Regions from separate parts of the Erwinia sp. TECH1 genome, predicted to be linked through region 2. Evidence: predicted binding sites of a transcription regulator. Region 2 holds the regulator's gene; each other region holds the start of a gene.

Region 1 (5,845 bases), 1.5 Mb from region 2:
CCATCATGCGCACCGAATCCAGGCCGTAATCGATCAGGTTCTCATCCTCTTCCGGCGTTTCGTCCTCATCCAGCATCGGCTGCACCAGCGCGCGCAGCTGCGCCATGCTCAGCGGCACCGGCAGCAGATCTTCCGTCAGCACCACTTTCCCGGCGCGACCGGCGGTGTATTTCAGCGCCATCAGGTGCTCATCGCGGCTGAAGTCAGCCAGCGCATCCGCCACCATAAAGGGCTGGATATCCCGCATAAAGGCATCGATAGCGGTGGTCAGGCAGCCGATATGCGCGTACACGCCGCAGATAATCAGCTGGTCGCGGCCGGTCTCTTTCAGGTGCTGTTCCAGCGGCGAGCGATGGAAGGCGCTGTAGCGCCATTTCACCAGCACTTCGTCACCCTCTTCCGGCGCCAGTTCGGCTACGACTTTCTGCTGCTCCGGATGTTTATTCAGCCCCGGCCCCCACATATCGTTCAGCAGCGCGCGGTCTTTATCGCTTTGATGATTAGGCTGCGCCGTGTAGTAAACCGGAATGCCGTTCTGGCGGCAGTATTCACGCAGCGCGGCGATATTGCTGATGACCTGTTTGATCATCGGGCAGTCTTCGCCCCAGAAATTAATAAAATAGTTCTGCATATCGTGGATCAGCAGCGCGCCCCTGGCAGGTTCAAACGTCCATTTGACCTTGTTTTCTGGCAGGTCGGCGGCGGCAGGCAGCGCATAGGCTTTTAGTGCAGGGATAGTCATTTTTTCTCCGGAATTCAGTTGGTCTGGCTGGCGGCCAGCTGTTGACGCAGGCGTTTTTTATCCACTTTACCGACGGGCGTCAGCGGCAGTTCGTCAACGGTTTCAATACGATCGGGCAGCTTGTAGTCCGCCACGCCAAGCTCGCGCAGATAGCGGCGGATCTCCACGGCGCGCACGGGACGTTTGCCCACGATAAAGGCGCAGCTTTTTTCGCCCAGCAGGCTGTCCTCCATCGAAACCAGCGCAACGTGCAGAATGGCCTCGTGGCGTAACAGCAGGTTTTCGATCTCTTCAGCGGCAATTTTCTCGCCGCCGCGATTGATCTGATCTTTTTCGCGGCCCTGCACGCAGATATAGCCGTCCGGCGTAATGGAGACCAGGTCGCCGGAACAATAGAAGCCGTTGGCGTCAAAGGCCTGCGCGTTGTGCTCCGGGCTGCGGTAATAGCCGCGGAAGGTGTACGGGCCGCGCGTCATCAGCCGTCCGGTTTCGCCCTGCGGCAGCGGATTGCCCTGCTCGTCCGCAACCCAGACCTCATCGTCCGGGCTCATCGGCGTGCCCTGCGTCGAGAAGATGTGCCACTCGTCGTCGGTCAGCTGCGTATAGTTGACCAGCCCTTCCGCCATGCCGAAGACCTGTTGCAGCCGGCAGCCGATTTCTGCCGGAATGCGTGCCGCCAGCGCTTCGCTTAAGCGCGCGCCGCCCACCTGCAACAGCTGGAGCGAGCCAAGCGCCCGATTGCTGCCCCACTCCTGAATCGCCTGTAGCCAGAGGCTGACCGCTGGCGGCACCAGCGCCGTCGCCGTAATCTGGTGTTTTTCAATCAGCGGGAAACAAAGGTTGGCGCTCGGATCGCCTGCCAGCACCACCAGGCCGCCGCCATAAAACACGCCGAAGGCGCCCGGCGAACTGAGCGGATAGTTGTGCGCGGCGGGCAAAGCGCAGAGATAGCGGGTTTTTTCGTTAAAGCAACAGACTTCCACGCTGCGGCGGATGCTGTAGTAGTAGTCGTTATGGGTACGCGGGATCAGCTTGGGCGTGCCGGTACTGCCGCCGGAAAGCTGGAAAAACGCGACTTCGTCAGCGGCGGAAGGCGCAGCGACAAACTCGCCTTGCGCCTCGTCAATTAAGGCCGCAAGCGAGGTATCGTCCTCACGAGCGTTGCGCAGCACCACCTCACGCAGCGACGGATAGCGCTGGCGCAGCGGTTGCAGATAGTCGTCGGTGGCGAACAGCGCGTGCTGACGATCGGCGATCAGCAAAGCAGGCTCAATCTGGCTGGCGTAGGCGTCCAGCTCCTGGCGCTGATGGCTGAACAGCGCGTTGACCGGCGCGACGCCGAGTTTCAGCAGTGCAAACAGCACGATATAGAATTCGGCCACGTTGCCCAGCTGCACCAGCGCGGTATCGCCGCACTTCAGGCCGCGACGCTGTAAGGCCGCCGCCAGACGGGTGCTGGCGCTCTCAAGTTGCTGATAGCTGTATTTACGGTCGCCTTCGATCAGCGCCGTTTCCGTGCTGTCGGCATGGCGAGTTAAAATATCCGTTAAGGGCAGATCAAGCCAGTAGCCTTTTTCACGGTAGCGGGCCGCAAAATCGTCGGGCCAGCGGGAATAGGAAATCGTCATAAAATAGCCTTATTGCAGTCCAAATACGTGCAGCATGGTGCTGAGCTTGACGCCGGTTTCGCGCCATTCCGATTCCGGCGAAGAGGCCGGAACGATGCCCGCGCCGGCGAACAGGCGAATGTTTTTTCCGGCCAGCGTGCCGCAGCGAATGGTCACCACCCATTCGCCGTTGCCTTCGTCGTCGCACCAGCCGACGATGCCGCCGAACAGCTCGCGGTTAAACGGCTCCAGCTTTTCAATCCACTCGCAAGCGGCAACGTGCGGATAACCGCTCAGCGCGGGCGTAGGATGCAGCAGGCAGGCGAGCGACAGCGCCGTTTCCTCAGCCGCTGCGGCTTTGCCTTCAATCGCGGTAGCAAGGTGCCACAGCGTCGAAGTAGTGATCAGCTCCGGCTTGTCCGGCACCGCCAGAGAGCGGCTGCGCGGTTTCAGCACGTCGTACATGGCGTTGGTCACCAGGCGGTGCTCGTAGCGATCTTTTTGCGAGTACATCAGCTTTTCGCCTACCGCAAGATCGCGCGCTTTGTCGCTGCGATCGCGTCTGGCCGAGCCCGCCAGCGGCAGCGAAGTGTAGGTTTCGCCCGACTTACGCAGCAGCAGCTCCGGGCTGGCGCCCAGCAGCGTGCTGCCGTCGGCCAGCGGAACATGGAAGTGATAGCTGCCAGGGTTGAGCGCAATCAGGCGATCCATTAACGCCGTAGCCTGCACCGGCTCGGCGGTAGTGATATCGATCAGACGCGAGAGCACCACTTTATCCAGGCCAGGCTGGGCGGTCGCTTCCGCTGCTTTCGCCACCATCTCCATAAATTCAGCCTGTTCAGGAATGTTCTGGCGCGCGGTAATTACTGGCTCTACGGCAGATCTCGCCTGCTGCGCCGACTCTGGCTGCTGCTGGCGGGAGAATGCCTCATGACGCTCAGGAATAAATAGCGCGGAAGGCTGGCGCGTATCAAAGGGGATGGCGCCAACCATCACCGGGCGCATAATCCCTTTGGCCCTGGCTGCGGCAAAGGCGCTGCGTACCTGCTGCTGGAAAGCGCCCTGCAGGTTGTCGCCGTCGGCGGCGGGACAGGTAATTTCGGCAAAGCGACCAGTGGTGATAAAGCTTTTCCACGGCGATGCGAAGAAAAAGCTCTCAGATGAGAGAGAAACTGATGGTTTAACTGCATCAGCGCAAAGCGTCTCCATAACGGCCTCCAGCCACAACGATAAAAAGTATAATAATGATTATCATTTGCATTATTACCGCGTAACTTTAAGTAAATTCTTTGTGATGTCAAGCAACGTTTCGCAGTTTAAAACAGTGCAAAACACCACGCCGCGACCGGGCGCAACGTTTGCGCCGTTATTAGCATCATTTGGCAGCATTACCTGCCGCCAGGGCAGGTAAGGAAGGACTAAAACCCGATGTTATTCAGTTACGCTTTCTCCCGGCGAAGCGGGCGCGGGCTGGCGATAGCGTCGGAGCGAACCGAAGGCGGCGGCCAGCACCAGGCTGACGATGGCCAGCCCCAGGCCGCTGCTGCTGGCGGCGGTGGCGGGCAGCATCACCGTGGTCATCGCGCCCAGCAGCAGCGCGCCCAGCGAGTCACCCATCACGTTTTGCGCCGTCCACAGGCCGTTGATACGGCCCAGCATCGCGTCCGGCGTCAGCGTCTGGATCAGCGTGTATTGCAGCAGCGCGCTCAGGGCGCTCAGGTAGCCGAACAGCATCAGACAGAGCGCGCCCGCCTCCCAGTAAGGCATCAGGCCGCACAGCCCTACCGCGACGAAAGCGGCGACGGCGGTGAAAAGCATCACCTTGCCCGGACGCGGATGCTGTGCCAGATTGCCGCTGGTCAGCGCGCCTGCGGCCGCGCCGAGCGGTACGGCAGCATAGAGAAAGCCGATCTGCTGCGCGCTCAGCTCCCAGCGAATAGCCAGCGCCGGATAAAGCACGCGTACCGCCGTCGCCATGGTCAGCAGCGCGCCCACCAGCGCCACGCCGCCGATCAGACGATGGCCGAGCAGAAAGGTAAAGCCTTCCGCCAGCGACCGTAGCGGCCTGGCGTGCGACTGCGGCGGCGGCGGCAACGACGGCAGACGCAGCAGCGGGATCAGCGTAATAAAGGTGCCCGCCGCCGCCAGCGCGAAGTTCCAGAATACGCCGCCCGCTGCGAGCAGCACGCCGCCCACCATCGGCGAGATCACCGCGCCCAGTCTGACCGTGAGCATGGTGATCGCCCCGGCCTGCATCAGGTTTTCACGGCCCACCAGCGCGGGCGTGGCGGCAAGCAGCGCCGTCACGCCGATGGCGCCGAAAAAGCCGTCCCAGATGCCCAGCAGGTAGATGGCGGTCAGCGACGGGGACGGCATGGCGGCATTGACGCACAGGCCGATAAAGCCCAGCCCGCAGGTCGATCGCGCGAACAGGATCAGCCGCCGACGCTCGTGGCGATCCGCCAGCACGCCGCCCAGCATCAAACCGGTAAACAGGGCCGCGCCGGTCAGCGTGACCGCCAGGCTTACCTGCCAGGCAGAACCGGTCAGCTGCTGGATCTGCACCGGCACGCCGACGCCAAGCAGGCCCAGCGCCAGGATAGAGATAAAGCGGGCGATAAACACCGCCCGAAAATCAGGGTGCGTCTTCAGCAGGCTGAGGCTGAGCATAAAGGTCTGTTTTTTCATTGTGTTGCCCGATCCAGCAGTTGGTTAAGGCGTGGGCCGATATGGGTAAACGCCTCTGCCGAAATAATATCCACATGCGCGCATTCCACCGGGAAGGTTTGCAGCGTGTCGAGCCATGGCGCCCACGCGGTGTGCGCATCCTGCCCCGGCTTCAGCGTTTTCTGCGCGACGAACAGCGTGGCTTCCCCGACGAAGCGGCGGCTTTTCGCGGTCGCCAGCAGCCTGACCGCATCGCCGTAGTTGCCTTCGATAGCGCCAAACAGCGCCTGGCTGGCCGAGGCCGCCAGCGACTCGCGCAGCGACGCCTGGGCGGCCATAAAGGCTTCACGCTCGCGGTCGATTTCCGCCAGCACTTCGGCATCCAGCTGGTTATTCTGTGACCAGTTTTGCGTTTCCGGCGGCCAGGTATCCAGCAGCCCCAGGAAGGCGACTTTTTCGCCCTGCGCCTGCAGGCGCGCCGCGATAGCGTGCGCCAGCGTGCCGCCCAGCGAATAGCCCAGCAGATAGTAAGGGCCGTGCGGCTGCTGCTCGCGCAGCGTGGCCAGATGCCGCTCGCAAAGCTCATCAAGATTTTCCGCCTGCCGCATTGGCCCGTGCGGGCGCGGCGACTGAATGCCGATCAGCGACCAGCGCGCGTCCAGATAGCGTTGCAGAATGCTGAACTGCCAGGCGAAGCCGGAGGCCGGATGGAAGCAAAACAGCGTGGGGCCGTGCGAACGCCGCAGCGGCAGGATGGTTTCCATGCCCGCGCGGCTCGCCTCTTCTTCGCTCTGCCACGTCAGCTTTTCCGCCAGCGCGCCGACGGTGG
Region 2 (5,845 bases):
AAGCGCTAACCAGTAAAGACTGGGTTATCTGGCTGCCCAATATTCGTCAGACGCTGCGGGTGGACAACGACCAGTTCCGCATGGTGCACGTGGTAGGCGATCTGACGCGGCTGGAGCCAACCGAAAAATTCAAGGGTTTCGCCGCCGGTGAATCGGTGGATATTCCCATTGTTAACGAATACTGGCAGCTGTTTATCACGGACGTGATGCCGCGCTGGTACGTTACTTCTGAAAACGCCCAGCCTAAAATCATTGCCAGCACCGATACGGAAGATCTGACCTCGTTTGTCTCGCCAATGGATAACTACTGGAAGCGGACGGCCGACGATCGCAACGTGTTGATGACGCCTGTCAGCCGCTTTGAAAAAAACAGTGATACGGCGCAGCTCGCTGGCGAAGCGCTGCGCGGACAGATCCTGCCGACGCCGCTGCATACTACCCTTCATGCAGAAGATGCCGATTTAAGCCGGGGCGTGCAATTCGAGCTGACCGGGCTTAACGCCGATTCTGCAGAAGCGGTAAGGGATCGTTTTGCGCTGCTGGGTCTGGCAGAAAATGGGCAGGGCTACGTGATTAAAAGCAGGCTTGCACCCGCCGCTTTCACGGGCAACGAGGCGGTTTCCGGCGCCTACAGGCTGAGCGTCCGCGCGCAGGAAGCGCAGGTAGAAGGTTTTGACGAGGCGGGCATCTACTACGGCATGATGTCCATCCTGTCGCTGCTGCCGGCCAGCGGCGAACAAAAGATCGCTACCCTGGACGTCACCGATGCGCCCCGCATGGCCTATCGCGGTATTTTTCTCGATATCGGCCGTAACTTCCACAGCAAAGAGGCGGTGCTGCGCCTGCTGGATCAGATGGCGGCGGTTAAACTCAATAAATTCCATTTTCATCTGAGCGATGATGAAGGCTGGCGTATTGAGATCCCCGGCCTGCCGGAGCTGACTGATATTGGTGCCAGACGCTGCCACGATCTCACGGAGCAGCGCTGTCTGCTGCCGCAGCTGGGATCCGGGCCTTTCGCCGACACGCAGGGCAATGGCTATCTGACCCGCGACGACTACATTGCTATCCTGCGCTATGCCAAAGCGCGCGGCATCGAAGTCATCCCGGAAATCGATATGCCTGCTCATGCCAGGGCGGCGGTGATTTCTATGGAAGCCCGCTACAACCGGCTGATGAAAGAGGGTAAGACCAAAGAGGCAAACGAGTATCGCCTGGTCGATCCAACCGATACTTCGAACACCACCTCCGTACAGTTTTACGATCGCACCAGCTATCTGAATCCCTGCCTGGATTCCTCCATGCGTTTTGTTGATAAGGTGATTAGCGAAATCCAGGCGATGCATCAGGCGGCTGGCACGCCGTTAACCACCTGGCACTTTGGCGGCGACGAGGCGAAAAACATCCGCCTGGGCGTTGGCTATACCGATGCGGCCAGTCCCGAAGCAGGCAAGGGCAGGGTCGATTTGAGCAAGGAAGATAAACCCTGGGCGAAATCGCAGGTTTGTCAGGCACTGGTGAAATCGGGCAAGGTCGCGGATATGGATCATCTGCCCAGCTACTTTGGCAAAAAGGTCAGCGAGCGGGTAAACGCGCACGGTATTGAAAAGATGCAGGCGTGGCAGGATGGCCTGAAGGATGCGAAGGGCCCTAAAGACTTTGCGACCAAACGCATCGGCGTTAATTTCTGGGATACGCTTTTCTGGGGCGGCTTTGACAGCATTAACGACTGGGCTAACAAAGGCTACGAAGTCACCGTCTCCAACCCGGATTACCTTTATATGGATTTCCCGTACGAGGTCAATCCGCTGGAAAGAGGCTATTACTGGGGCACCCGCTTCAACGACGAGCGCAAAATGTTCAGCTTCGCGCCGGACAATATGCCGCAGAATGCAGAGACATCGGTGGATCGCGACGGTAACTTCTTTGATGCTAAATCCGATAAGCCCTGGCCGGGCGTGTATGGGATTTCAGCCCAGCTCTGGAGCGAAACCGTACGTACCGACGAGCAGATGGAATGGATGATTTTCCCACGCGCGCTGGCCGTGGCGGAGCGCGGCTGGCATCGTGCTGCCTGGGAGCAGACTTACCAGGCCGGACGTGAGTATAAAGGCGGCGAAACGCGGCATGTCGATCGGGCGGCGTTGCATAAGGACTGGCAGCGTTATGCAAACCTGCTGGGCCAGCGCGAGCTGCCGAAAATGGATAAAGCCGGGATCCACTATCGTCTGCCGCAGCCGGGCGCACGTCTTGTCGCGGGCAAGCTGGCAGCCAATATCGCCCTGCCGGGCGTGGCTATTGACTACTCGCTGGACGGTGGCAACAGCTGGCAGCGCTATCATGACAGCGCCCGTCCGTCGGTTTCCGGCGAGGTGTTGATCCGCGCCGTCAGTAGCGACGGCAAGCGCTTCAGCCGCGTGGAAAGCCTGAAATAGGCGGGGCGCAGGCAAAAAAAAACCGGCGAGCGATCGCCGGTTTTTTATTGAAATCGATTACTTATCGTGCAGCGTGTCGTCTTCACGGCAGTCGCCGGTGGCGCAGTGGCCGTAAAGATAGAGGCTGTGGTTGCTGAGTTTGATACCGTGCTTCGTCGCAATATCACGCTGGCGGGATTCAATAGACTCGTCGCTGAATTCGATTACTTTGCCGCAGTCCAGGCAGATCAGGTGATCGTGATGCTGCTGCTGGGTCAGTTCAAACACGGACTTGCCGCCTTCGAAGTTATGACGGGTCACGATCCCCGCATCGTCAAACTGGTTCAGAACGCGGTAAACCGTCGCCAGGCCAATCTCTTCGCCCATGTCGATCAGGCGTTTATACAAATCTTCCGCACTGACGTGATGGCACTCTGGTTCCTGAAGCACTTCCAGAATTTTCAGTCGAGGAAGCGTGACTTTCAGGCCGGCCTTCTTTAATGCGGTGTTATTGTCAGTCATGCGGATATTGTCCTGTTACTTTGCTGGTCACTAAGTGGCTGAGAAGCCGTGAGCATCGGTCGACGCAAAAGCTGAGCGTCTCATTATAGAACCGATGCCTTGAAGAAACCACAGCGGAGATGCAAAACCATCAGGGGATGTAAGGATAAGAAGTCGTTACGTCCGGAAAAGCAAGCACCCATTTACGCTGGGTTGTCAGTTCGCTCTGCCTGGTTTTCGGCGCCGCAGAAGCGGAGGCGGAGCAGTGCTATTCTACCGTTTTGACGGTAAAAGTTACAAATATGTATCTATCACTTCTATAGGAAAAACCATTGGCCCGCTGTGGATTCGTACAGCGGGCCAATGCTATCACGCTTCGAGAATATCCTGGAGCTGAAGCTCGTCAGAAATCTGTTTGACCCACTTTTCAACGCGTTCGTTGGTCAGCTCCGGCTGGCGATCTTCATCAATGGCCAGGCCAAGGAAATGGGTATCGTCCGCCAGGCCTTTAGAGGCCTCGAAATCATAGCCTTCTGTCGGCCAGTGGCCGACGATCACCGCGCCGTTAGGCTCGATAATGTCGCGAATGGTGCCCATCGCGTCGCAGAAATATTCCGCGTAATCTTCCTGATCGCCGCAGCCAAACAGCGCGACCAGCTTGCCGTTGAAGTCGATCTCTTCCAGCGTAGGGAAGAAATCATCCCAGTCGCACTGCGCTTCACCGTAGTACCAGGTCGGGATGCCCAGCAGCAAAATATCAAAGGCTTCAAGGTCTTCTTTGCTGCTTTTAGCGATATCATGAACTTCAGCCACCTCTTTACCGAGCTGCTTCTGGATCATTTTTGCAATGTTTTCCGTATTGCCCGTATCGCTGCCAAAGAAAATGCCTACGATTGCCATGAGTTTAATAACCTCTTGAAACTTAATGATATGCGGCGGCTAGCCTGAAAATGTTAAGGGCAATAATAGCAGACAGCAACAGGGGGATAAACGGCTAATCCGCCTGTATTTGTCGCTTTGTGCTTTACCGTAGCGCGTGCTTCAGCGCTCAGGCCTGGCTAACTGCGCCATGACCATCTCTTCTATCAGTTCGCTGCGGCTCATATTACGCTGCTCGGCGAGCTGGTTCAGGGCGTCAACTGCGTCACTGTTCATTTTCAGTTCTACGCGCTTCAGCCCGCGCACTTTATCACGCTTAAGCTGGTTGCGTTTGTTAATGCGCAACTGCTCATCACGTGCCAGTGGATTGGTTTTGGGTCGTCCCGGTCGACGCTCGTCTGCGAACAGATCGATCGTGGTGCGGTCCGTGTTTTCTTTTGCCATAGAATCGTGATACTGAAGGCTGGAGTTCTGATGGATTGAGCCGTTAGCGTTTGCGGCCGGTGCCGTCGACAAATTTTAGCGCGCCATCATACCCCAGCGAAAGTCGCGACGACAATTATTTAGCCTTTTACTGAAACATTTGTTTTCACAGGGCAAAAAAACGGCGGATGGCGCGCAAAACGGCATCAGGTTTCTCGGCATGCGCCCAGTGACCCGCGCCGGTAATCACGTGGGCGCGGGCGGCAGGGAACTGGGCCAGCAGCGCGTCACGATACGCTTCCTGTAGATAAGGCGAATGTTCGCCCCGAATAAACAGCGTGGGATGTGGCCAGGCGGGCAGCGTTTCCCAGCCGATAATCCGATCGTAGTGCTGCCAGAGCGCCGGCACGTTGAAACGCCATTCGCCGTCCTGAAACGATTTAAGCAGAAACTGAATGACGCCTTCTTCCTCTATGGTCTGACGCATCAGCGCGGCGGCTTCGCTCCGGCGGGTAATGCCCGCTTCGCTGACGGCGGCCAGCGCGGCGAAAATCGCGTCGTGATGGCGTTCCCGGTAGGCCACCGGCGCAATATCGATAACCACCAGCTGCCCGACGCGTTCCGGGGCAAGGGAAGCCAGCGTCATGGCGATTTTCCCGCCCATGGAATGGCCTATAATATCAAACCGGTCGGCATCAAGCTCATCCAGCGTTTCCAGCACGTCGCGCGCCATTGCGGCATAGCTTATTTCATCCGACCTCGGCGAAAGGCCATGATTTCGGACGTCCACCTGAATAATGCGGCGATCCGCTTTCAGGTCGCGCGCCAGCACCCCAAGGTTATCCAGGTTGCCGAAAAGGCCGTGAATAAGCACCACGGGCGCGTCAGAAACGGTCGTTTGTTCAGATTGCAGGCGGAAATTCAATTTCATGGCAAACTTCTTACGGAGGAAACGAGGGGTTAGGTTATCATAAAACAGCGATTTTCTGCCGCCGCGACAGACCCGATCTTTTTACGGCATATTCCGACTTTTGTCCGCAATTGGGGCTGGCGCTACAACCCGGCAGGATTTAACTTTATAATCCTCGTGTTAGAGCTGGTCCGTCCGCGCCTGGGTAAAACAGGTCGCTAACCGGCTCTTATCAGCAATAATCGTACTGGATCAAGATGAAAACTATTGAAGTCGACGAAGAGCTCTACCGTTATATCGCCAGCCACACTCAGCATATTGGTGAAAGCGCCTCCGACATTTTACGTCGTATGCTGAAATTTTCTGCTGGTCAGGCAGCGCCGAAGGCACCTGCTGTTACGGCTGCGCCCGCGCCTGTCGCCAGCGTACAGGAAACCGTGGTGAAAGAGACGTCTCGCCCGCAGGATCGCGTTCGCGCCGTGCGCGAGCTGCTGCTGTCGGACGAGTATGCGGAGCAGAAAAAAGCGGTAAACCGTTTTATGCTGATCCTGTCGACTTTATACAATCTGGATCCCAAAGCATTTGCCGCGGCGACCGAGTCACTGCATGGTCGTACGCGCGTCTACTTTGCAGGCAATCAGCAAACCCTGGTACAGAACGGCACCCATACCAAGCCGCAGCATATTCCCGGCACGCCGTATTGGGTGATCACCAACAC
Region 3 (5,845 bases), 950 kb from region 2:
TATGATGCGCCTGAGCTGAGCGCCGAGGAAGTGGAAGTCGAAGTGGAATATTGCGGCGTCTGCCATTCCGATCTCTCAATGATCGATAACGAGTGGGGCATCTCACGCTATCCGACTATTGCCGGCCATGAAGTGATTGGTCGCGTGTCCGCCATGGGCGAAGCAGCGAAGTCCAAAGGGCTTTCCGTTGGCCAGCGCGTGGGCATTGGCTGGACGGCGAAAAGCTGTCAGCACTGCGACGCCTGTATCAATGGCGAGCAGGTTAACTGCGAGCAGGGTTCAATCCCTACCATTCTGAACAACGGCGGCTTTGCCGAGAAGCTTCGCGCCGACTGGCAATGGGTTATTCCGCTGCCGGAAAACCTGGACGCGGCGACCGCTGGCCCGCTGCTGTGCGGCGGCATCACCGTCTTTAAACCGCTGCTGATGAGCAACGTCACGGCGACCAGCCGCGTGGGCGTCATCGGCATTGGTGGCCTGGGCCATATCGCTATCAAGATCCTTCGCGCGATGGGCGCGGAAGTGGTGGCGTTCAGCTCCACGCCGGATAAAAAGCAGTCCATCCTGGAAATGGGCGCGGACGAGGTCATCAACAGCCGCGATCCGGAAGCGCTGAAAAGCCAGGCGGGCCGTTTCGATCTGATTATCAGCACTGTAGCAGTGGATCTGGACTGGAAACCTTACTTCGACGCGCTGGCGCCGCAGGGCAAATTCCACACCGTGGGCGCCGTGCTGAAACCGTTTGAAGTCTCCGCTTTCCAGCTAATTATGGGCGATAAAGCGTTGACCGGCTCGTCTACCGGTTCTCCGGGCCAGCTGCGCTCGCTGCTGAAGCTGGCGTCACGCCGCGATATCGCGCCGCGCGTGGAGTATTTCCCGATGTCAAAAATCAATGAAGCGCTGGATCACGTGCGCGCCGGTAAGGCGAACTATCGTGTGGTGCTGAAAGCGGATTTCTGATGCGGTCTTTTAGCTGCTGATATGCTGAACGGCGACCCTGCGGTCGCCGTTTTTTTTAGCCTGCCCTGGCCGGATACAACCATGATGTGTACTTAGCCCTGGCCTGCGTCCGTTTCAGTAAAAGCAGGGGTCTTCAGGCCGGTGGAGTAGGCTACCTTTTTTACTTTTTCCGGCGTGGTGGTCACTTTTACCGCCGGGATAGTGACACGCCCAAAGCCGAGCAGGGTAGGGACATAGCCGCCAACCTGGTGCTCGCCTGCGGGCAAATGCAGTTGCAGGCTCTGACCGCGGATCAGCGCGCCGGCATCTTTACCGTCCACTGTGACATAAACGGCAGAGCCGTCATCGGTGCGGCTGGTGACGTGGGAAACGTCAACCTGAGTTGGCCCCGTGGAGAAATCTTCGGCCGAAACCACGGCCGGGCCTTTAAAGAAATCTTTAGCCGATGCCGTTATCGATGTTGTGGCCGGTTCATCTTTCTTGTGGCTGGTGCAGCCGGTCAGGGTTATGGCGGCCATCGCTACGGCCAGGGTGAAACGACAGATCATTATACCTCACTATCCTCTACGGCTTTTAAGGCGCTATTTTAGCGCCTGGCCGCGTCTGAAAACAGTCAGGTCTCTTCTTAAAATGTGCCTTATCGCATTTTTTAACCGGCGCAGACAAAGACCTGACGCGCCTGAGCAGGCAAGATCTCAGTTTTCCGATAATCGTGATGGATAAAAACCGGCTAACGGGAGTCATGATCGCACTTTAGTTACATCATACTAAAGGTACTGATAATAATTCCATACCTAAACTCCAGAGATAACACGCATTCATACAGGCTAAAACGCAGCTAAATCAGATACAGACTATCAGTAAGAAAGGCATTTTTTGCGGGTAAAGTGCCGCTTCGAATCAGGAACGAAGCGGCAAATGGCTTAACCTATCACCTTATTTCTTCCCGCCAGCGGCGCAATCGCCACCTGTAACAGGCTTAACGCAATCATAAACAGCAGCGGGGCCGACCAGCTGTCAAAATGCTCGTGCAGCACGCCGAAAACCAGCGGGCCCAGCGCGGCCAGACCGTAACCTACGCATTGTGCCATGCCTGATAAGCGCGAAGCCTGATGATGATCGCCCGAACGCAGACCAAACAGAGAAAGGCTTATCACCAAAGAGGCGCCCGCGCCCAGTCCGGCAATAATCAACCAAAACACGGCCAGGGCAGGGAACAGATAAAGGCCGCACAGCCCGGTAAAAATTGCCAGCGAAGCCAGCAGGGCGATAGCGCGCTGATCGGCCAGGCGTTTCAGCGCCCGCATACAGGCAAGATTGGCGACGATTGCCACAATCTGATAGAGAAACAGCAGCCAGCCGGCGGCAAACTGGCTGAATCCTTGCGCCTCAGCCCAGGGCGTAAACCACGCAATCAGCGTGTAAAAGGCCAGCGACTGCAATCCCATAAACAGCGAAACCTGCCAGCCTAATGCGGCACGCCACGGCGAGCGCAGCGTAGAAACCGCCAGCGGTGTGCGCGTCGTTTGTCGTTGCCGGGCGCGTTTCAGCAGCGGTAGCCAGGCCGCCAGCGCGATGGCCGCCGGGATCAGCCAGACGGCCAGCGAAAAAAACCAGCCCGCATTCGTTAACGATGCCAGCGGCACCGCGATACCGGAAGCCAGGCTGGCGGTAATCGACATGACACAGGCATAAAGACCGATATAGCGGGCGGAATGCCGGGCGAAATCACGCTTAATCAGCGGCGGCAGCAGCACGTTGGCGGCGGCAATACCACCGCTCAGGATCGCCGTGCCCAGCCATAGCGCAGCGCTGCTGCCGGCAATGCGCAGAGCGGAACCGGATAAGATCAGCCAGACCGCGAGCCACAGCGTTTTCTCCAGTCCAAAGCGATTGCCTGACCACGCTGCAGGTGGCGCGAGCAGGGCAAACATCATCAGCGGAATAAAATTAAGCAGGCCAGCGTCGGTAGCCGTCAGGCTAAAGGTCAGGCGAATATCTTCCAGCACCGGGCCAATCGACGTCAGGGGGGCGCGCAAACAGGCTGCGGTAAGCAGTAAAACAGTAAGGAAAAAACCGGAACGGGTAAAAATTGGGGACATTATCGACATCGCAAAAAGAGCAGGCGCGGCCCGCTGATTATGCGTTGGTTGACGTTAACGCTTACGCAACCGAGCTGGCCCGGCTGTCTGGGCGCTATGTTAACGGCTAAAAAGCGCCGTTGTAAACCTTTTCAGAATGCCCTTATGTAGCCGGTTTACCCGTCATGGCTTACGTCTTACAAAATCCTGAAAAGTTCATTAATAGTCTTTTACATAAGAAATAAAAAAAATTATAGTTCTCATTCGCATTTGTAGATGACCGTATCATTCGGCGATCGCCGGGGTAGCAGCGTCGGTAAAAGCGTTCCATAAAACAAAAATCACAGTGGCTAAACGGCTCAGGCCGTTAATGACAAGATCGAGGTAGTGATGTTTTTTGCTCAGCACATTAACAGGGAAATCCGCCGGCACGGCGGCGTAGCCACTTCTTACTCCATCGTCGCCGCGCTGGTCGCCGTGGCGTTACAGATGCCTCAGGCAGCAGCGGCGGAAACCGCAGAACAAACGCTTACGGTGAGCGCCGCGTCAGATAATGTCACCGATACCTCCGCTACCGATTACAGCATTCCCGTCACCTCTTCGGGCACCAAAATGCCGATGATTGCGCGCGATATTCCCCAGTCAGTCAGTATTATCAGCAAGCAGCGCATGGAAGATCAGCAGCTGCAATCGCTGGGCGATGTGTTGAACAATACAACGGGCGTGATGCAGTCCGTAGCGGATATGGATCGCCGCACCTATTACTCGCGTGGCTTCCTGATCGACAACTATATGGTCGATGGCATCCCGACCGTATTTGAAGAACGCTGGAATCTGGGGGACGCCCAGTCTGATACGGCACTGTACGAGCGTATCGAAGTCGTACGTGGCGCAACCGGCCTGATGACCGGCGCGGGCAACCCTTCCGCCGCGGTCAATATGGTGCGCAAACATGCGGACAGCAAAACCGCGACGGGCGAGCTTTCCGCCACTTACGGCAGCTGGGACAAGCAGCGTTACGTAGCCGATCTCTCTTCGCCGCTGAGCGAATCCGGCAACGTACGAGGCCGTGTAGTTGCCGGTTATCAGGACAACAACAGCTTCGTTGAGCGCTACGGCGCCGAAAAGAAATTTATCTACGGCGTGGTGGATGCCGATCTGACCGATTACACCACGCTTTCCGTTGGCTATGAATACCAGCAAACCAACGCGGACAGCCCAACCTGGAGCGGCGTGCCTCGCTGGCATAGCGATGGATCGCCCACCGACTATCGTCGCGGCTATAACACGGCGCCAGAGTGGGCCTATAACGATAAAGAAAGCAAAAAGGTTTTTGTTAACCTGAAGCAGCGTTTTGACAATGGCTGGATGCTGACGCTAAACGGCACCCATAACGAAACCTTCCTTGACAGCCGTCAGCTCTATATCGACGGTTTCTTCGATAAGAACACCGGCGCGGGCGTCTCTTCCTATGCGGATTACCCGATCGTAGGCGGCACCGGTTATAACACCGGTAAACGCAAGGTCGACTCGGTCGATACCTTCGCCAGCGGCCCTTATGAGCTGTTTGGTCGCCAGCACGAGCTGATGGCGGGCGTCAGCTACAGCAAGCAGAAGAACACTTATTACAGCGCTTTTGACAACATTTCCTCAGAGATGCTGGGCGATTTCAACAGTTATAACGGCCAATACCCGGAAACAGAATGGAGCGAGCGAACGCTCGCGCAGGAAGACGTGACGCGTCAGAAATCCGCCTATATGGCAACCCGTATTACCCTGGCCGATCCGCTGCATTTGATCCTCGGCGCGCGCTATACGCGCTGGAGCACCAATACGCTGACCCAGGATATGGAGAAAAACAATATCACGCCGTACGGCGGCCTGGTGTATGACATCAACGAAAACTGGTCAGCCTACGGCAGCTATACCTCGGTATTCCAGCCGCAGACCTATCGTGATATCAACGGCAGCTACCTGTCGCCGGTGGTTGGTAAAAACTACGAGGCAGGCCTGAAGTCTGACTGGATGAACAGCCGCCTCACGACCTCGCTGTCGGTGTTCCGCATCGAACAGGACAACGTAGCCCAGAGCACCGGACAGATCATTGCCGGATCGACCGATACCGCCTACGTAGGCAAATCGGGCACCGTGAGCCGCGGGATTGAATTTGAAGTGAACGGCGCGCTGACCGATAATTGGCAAATGACCGTGGGCGGTACCCGTTATGTAGCGGAAGACAGCGAAGACGAAGCGGTTAACCCTCAGCTGCCGCGCACGTCGCTGAAGCTGTTCACCAGCTATCGTCTGCCGTCGCTCCAGGCGCTGACGGTCGGCGGCGGCGTAAACTGGCAGACGCACGTCTGGAAGGATGTGCCCGCGCCGGAAGGCAACGGCACCTGGCACGCGGAGCAGGGCAGCTATGCGCTGGTGAACCTGTTCAGCCGCTATGAGGTGACTAAGCAGCTGACGCTACAGGCCAATATCAATAACCTGTTTGATAAAGAATATGACACCAGCGTGAACCAATATATCGTTTACGGCGAACCGCGTAATTTCTCATTAACGGCCAGCTATAAGTTCTGATGCGGCACAGATAAAGATAGCTCCTGCGGGAGCTATTTTTTTGCCGGTAAATCAATGCGGGGATCTTTCTCTTTATACTCGGCGGTCATTAATGAACGATCCTCATTACTGCATGCTTAAAACAGTCATTCAACCTTCCTGGCGCCTCTGCTAAAACTAGTTCCCTTTAAAAACCGCTACACGTTAGTCGGGAACGGCTGATCCTTCGCTATCTGAGGCTG

What was found. The regulator Fur, encoded in region 2, represses iron uptake genes when iron is present. The targets are predictions, from matches to a motif close to ATAATAATGAGAACNACTATCAA.
Region 1: the regulator Fur is predicted to act here: its motif matches at 3,588-3,610, upstream of ACVWZ0_RS14425 (isochorismate synthase).
Region 3: the regulator Fur is predicted to act here: its motif matches at 3,289-3,311, upstream of fhuE (ferric-rhodotorulic acid/ferric-coprogen receptor FhuE).

The regions. Positions count from the first base shown of each region.
Region 1 is NZ_JBSRZK010000001.1:3,053,407-3,059,251, forward strand. Features, by position in the region: gene ACVWZ0_RS14415 (isochorismatase) at 1-742, opposite strand, end outside; gene ACVWZ0_RS14420 ((2,3-dihydroxybenzoyl)adenylate synthase) at 757-2,370, opposite strand; gene ACVWZ0_RS14425 (isochorismate synthase) at 2,380-3,558, opposite strand; gene entS (enterobactin transporter EntS) at 3,781-5,037, opposite strand; gene ACVWZ0_RS14435 (enterobactin synthase subunit F) at 5,034-5,845, opposite strand, start outside.
Region 2 is NZ_JBSRZK010000001.1:1,523,132-1,528,976, forward strand. Features, by position in the region: gene ACVWZ0_RS07120 (beta-N-acetylhexosaminidase) at 1-2,435, shown strand, start outside; gene fur (ferric iron uptake transcriptional regulator) at 2,493-2,936, opposite strand; gene fldA (flavodoxin FldA) at 3,285-3,815, opposite strand; gene ybfE (LexA regulated protein) at 3,957-4,238, opposite strand; gene ybfF (esterase) at 4,384-5,148, opposite strand; gene seqA (replication initiation negative regulator SeqA) at 5,385-5,845, shown strand, end outside.
Region 3 is NZ_JBSRZK010000001.1:2,471,400-2,477,244, reverse strand. Features, by position in the region: gene ahr (NADPH-dependent aldehyde reductase Ahr) at 1-960, shown strand, start outside; gene ACVWZ0_RS11595 (hypothetical protein) at 1,053-1,508, opposite strand; gene ACVWZ0_RS11590 (CynX/NimT family MFS transporter) at 1,884-3,071, opposite strand; gene fhuE (ferric-rhodotorulic acid/ferric-coprogen receptor FhuE) at 3,432-5,624, shown strand.